DNA from 2 places in the Streptomyces sp. NBC_01618 genome. Region 2 is predicted to be linked to the other one. Evidence: riboswitches for the same ligand, from Rfam matches in the RefSeq annotation. Region 2 holds a riboswitch; the other holds the start of a gene.
What was found. Region 2 has a riboswitch for thiamine pyrophosphate ahead of thiC (phosphomethylpyrimidine synthase ThiC). Riboswitches for the same ligand answer to the same signal wherever they lie in the genome.
Positions count from the first base shown of each region.

Region 1 (2,197 bases), 2.0 Mb from region 2:
GCGAGGTGGAGGCCGGGCAGGGCGGTGGGGCCGAGCAGCGGGGCGTTGTCGGGGGAGGCGGGGCGCAGACCGGCGCGGGTCTCGGTGAGCGGCAGTTCGGTGATGCCGGGCACCAGCTCGTGGGCGTCCCGCAGCAGCTCGTAGACGCCACCCGCCGTGACCGTGGTGTCCCAGCCCATCTCCTCGCTGGTGGCGCCGACGACCAGTTCGCCGTTCTCGCGCGGTACGAGATAGACATGGCTGCCCCGGACCATGGCCCGGACGGTCCGGGTGAGGAAGGGCGCGTACGCGGCGGGCACGGTCAGCCGCAGCACCTGCCCCTTCACCGGCCGGACCGGTGGCACGACCTCGTCCGGCAGCCCCGGGAGGCGGCCGCTGAGGCTGCCCGCGGCGAGCACGACCTGGTCGGCGCCGAGCTCCGTACCCCCGGCGAGCACGGCTCCGGCGGCCCGGTCGCGTACGACCGTCAGGCGCTCCACCCGGCCGCGGTGGAAGACCACCCGGGCCCGCTCGCAGGCGGTCAGCAGCGCGGCGGCCAGCCGGCGCGGATCGATCTGGTGGTCGCCGTCGACCCGCAGACCGCCGCGTACGTTGGGTGCGAGCATCGGCTCCAGACGGCGGCATTCGCGGCCCGTGAGCCACTGCGACTCCAGGCCCGAACGCTGCTGCAGGGCGTGCAGTTCCCGCAGATGGGCGCGGTCGTCGGAGTCCAGCGCGACGGCCAGGGTGCCGCAGGCGCGGAAACCGGTCTCCCGCCCGCTCGCCGCTTCCAGTTCGGCCGCGAAGGCCGGATAGCGGGCGGCCGAGGCGACATTGAGGGCCAGCAGCATCTGTTCGCCGTAGTGGAGTTCGGTGACGGCGGCCAGCATGCCGGCCGCCACCTGGGCGGCCCCGCCGCCCGGTTCGGGGTCGGCGACCGCGATGCGCAGTCCGCGTTGCGCGGCCCGCCAGGCGGTCACCAGACCGATGATCCCGCCCCCGACGACCAGGACGTCGGATCCGTTTCCGTTCCGAGAAGAACGCATGGGCGTCCAGCCCCTCCCTTCGCCGGCATGACCCGGATCAGGTTCGTACGGTCGGAGGCCGCCCCAGCCTCCCTCTCAGCCCGGTGCGTCCGGGCTCCCGCGAGTGTTTTACGTTGGCCACCCTAAACCCAGCCCTCCGGACCCTGTAAGGGAGCCGTCACCGTGGCCCGTTCGCTCGACGGACTCGTCCTCTCACCGGTCGCCGACCAGGCCCCGGGCCAGGTCGGTACCCGTACCCGCTTCACGTACCACGAGGAGGGCGGCCGGATCTGGGCCGAGTACGCCGGCGGCGACGTGATCCGCGGCCATCTCGTCGGCACCCGCGTCGAGGACACCCTCGACTTCAGGTACGTCCAGCTCAAGCACGACGGAACAACGTCTTCCGGTCACTGCGTCTCCACCGTCGTCGATCTCCCGGACGGACGGGTCCGGCTGGACGAGCGATGGGAATGGGAGTCGCAGGAGGGCAGCGGGACGAGCGCGGTGGAAGAGATCCCTCTTTCCTGACGGACCGTCAGATGCGTAAGGTGTACGGGTGAGCGAGCAGCAGCAGTCAGAGCAGCCGGACCGGCAGTCAGGGCGCCGCGTCGTCATCGTCGGCGCGGGCATGGCCGGCGTACAGACGGCGGTGGCGCTGAGGGAACAGGGCTTCACCGGCTCCCTCGTCCTCATCGGCGCCGAACCGCACCAGCCCTACGACCGACCCCCGCTGTCCAAGGCGGTACTGCTCGGCAAGGCCGAGGACTCCGCCTTCGACGTCGACTTCGACGCGCTGGACATCGATCTGCAGCTGGGTCGCGAAGTCACCGGTGTGCGGCCGGGCGCGCATGAGCTGGACACCCCGTCAGGACCCGTTGCATACGACGTCCTGGTGATCGCGACCGGCGCCGAACCGGTCGTCCTGCCCGGCGCCGAGGGCGTTCCCGGCGTCCATCTGTTGCGCACCCTCGACGACGCGGCACGGCTGCGTCCCGTCCTCGACGAGCGGCACGGCGTCGTGGTCGTCGGCGCGGGCTGGATCGGCGCCGAGTTCGCCACCGCGGCCCGCGCCGCGGGCTGCGAAGTCACCGTCGTCGAGGCCGCCGACCGGCCCCTCGCGGGCGCGATGCCCGCCGAGGTCGCCGCCCCGATGGCCGCCTGGTACGCCGAGAGCGGCGCCGAACTCCTTACCG
Region 1 covers NZ_CP109297.1:1,995,356-1,997,552, reverse strand. Annotated here, with positions in the region: gene thiO (glycine oxidase ThiO) at 1-1,025, opposite strand, end outside; TPP riboswitch at 1,023-1,136, opposite strand; gene OH735_RS09435 (hypothetical protein) at 1,188-1,532, shown strand; gene OH735_RS09430 (NAD(P)/FAD-dependent oxidoreductase) at 1,561-2,197, shown strand, end outside.
Region 1: it holds a riboswitch for thiamine pyrophosphate, as region 2 does, so the genes downstream of both, thiO (glycine oxidase ThiO) here and thiC (phosphomethylpyrimidine synthase ThiC) in region 2, are expected to answer to the same signal.

Region 2 (2,197 bases):
TGCTCCGGGCGATCGAGAACAGCAGCAGCAGCGGCAGCGCCGCGCCCGCGTAGGCGAGCACCAGCGTATTGACGACCGAGGCGATGTGGTCGCGCCCGATTCTGATCCCTGCCCTGTAGAGCCCCCGCACACCCATCGTCGGGTTCGCCTGGTGCAACTCCCAGACCGCCGACGTCTGGGTGACCGTCACGTCGTCGAGGACGCCGAGCGACCCGATGATGACACCGGCCAGCAGCAGGCCGCTCATGTCGATGTGCGGGTACAGGCCGTGGATGAGACCGGTGATGTCGTCGGTGTTGCCGGTCAGGCTCGCCCAGCCGATGAAGAGCGATCCGAGCAGCCCGATCAGCAGGAGCGAGAGCAGTGTGCCGATCACCGCGACCGAGGTGCGGGCCGTCAGGCCGTGGCACATGTAGAGCGCGATCAGCATGATCGCACTGGCCCCGATCACCGCGACGAGCAGGGGATTCGAGCCCTGGAGGATGGCCGGGAGGATGAACAGGGTCAGTACCGCGAACGACACGGCGAGCGCGACCAGTGCCATCACCCCGCGCATCCTGCCCACCGCGACCACGACCAGCGCGAAGATCCCGGCCAGCAGAGCCATCGGGAACTTCCGGTTCACATCCGTCACCGAGTACTGCAGATCGTGGGGCGCGTCAGGGGCGTACGCCACGACCACGCCCTGACCCTGGCGCAACTGGCGCGGTGCGTCGGGCTGGACGACCTCGACGAAGGTCCGGCCCTTGTCGTGACCGGTCGTCACCTCGACGGTGGCCTTCTCGCACAGCCCCGGCCCGCTTCCCGACGACGGGGCGGTCTCGCCGCTGGTGGGCATCTGGGCGGCGTTCACGTCCTTGCAGTCCACCTTGTCGACCTTCACCACCTTCGCCTGCTGGGTCTGCCGGTCGAACCCGACACCGGTCCGCTCGTGCGGGGGTGCACCCCCAGGCCAGAGCACCGCCAGGCCGACGACGACCGCGGTGGCGAACGGGATGAGCACGGCCGCGATGACCTTGCGCAGATGCTTGGAGACGGGCGCGGCGGGGCCATGGCTGTGCGAGTGGCCGTGCTGATGGCCTCGCGGTTCGGAGTCGAATTGGGGGGACGTCACCGGCCGATCATCGCAAGAAGAGAGGGGCCCTCTGTTCATTACGCCGGACGGGGCACTAGCGTGGAGGAACCTTTGCACACGCGGGAGCTCGGAGCACCGGGCTGAGAGGGCGCTGATATCCGTACATCCGTACGGGACAGGCTGCGCCGACCGCCGAACCTGTTACCGGGTAATGCCGGCGTAGGGAGTAGGTCTCATGACCACAGCGGACGCACGCACGCCTGCCTCGAACCAGAGCGACGAGGCCGGGAAGTCCATCGGTTGGCACAAGGGATACGTCCAGGGCTCACGCCCGGACCTCCGGGTGCCGGTCCGGCAGGTGCACCTCACCAACGGCAAGGACGTGACGCTGTACGACACGTCGGGGCCGTACACCGATCCCACCACCGAGACCGATGTCCGTCGCGGGCTCGCACCGCTTCGGGAAAGCTGGATCATCGCGCGCGGCGACACCGAGGAGTACCCGGGCCGCCCCGCGCGCCCCGAGGACGACGGGCTCAAGCACACCTCGCCGCGAATGGGGTCTCCCCTGCTCGAGCGAAGTCGAGAGCTTGGGGAAGGGCTGCGCAACCTCGACGCGGTCTTCCCCGGCCGGCCCCGGCTGCCCCGCCGCAGCCGGGACGGGCAGCCGGTGACCCAGCTCGCGTATGCCCGCCGGGGTGAGATCACCCCGGAGATGGAGTACGTGGCGATCCGGGAGAACGTCGAGCCGGAGGTGGTGCGCGAGGAGATCGCCGCCGGCCGGGCCGTACTGCCGGCCAACGTCAACCACCCCGAGATCGAACCGATGATCATCGGGAAGCGGTTCCTGGTGAAGGTCAATGCCAACATCGGCAACTCCGCGGTGACGTCCTCCATCGAGGAGGAGGTGGAGAAGATGACGTGGGCGACGCGCTGGGGCGCCGACACCGTCATGGATCTGTCCACCGGCCGCAACATTCACACCACCCGTGAGTGGGTACTGCGCAACTCCCCCGTGCCGATCGGCACCGTTCCCCTCTACCAGGCGCTCGAAAAGGTCGACGGCCGGGCCGAGGAGCTGACCTGGGAGATCTACAAGGACACCGTCATCGAGCAGGCCGA
Region 2 covers NZ_CP109297.1:3,996,360-3,998,556, forward strand. Annotated here, with positions in the region: gene OH735_RS18685 (YibE/F family protein) at 1-1,114, opposite strand, end outside; TPP riboswitch at 1,185-1,318, shown strand; gene thiC (phosphomethylpyrimidine synthase ThiC) at 1,311-2,197, shown strand, end outside.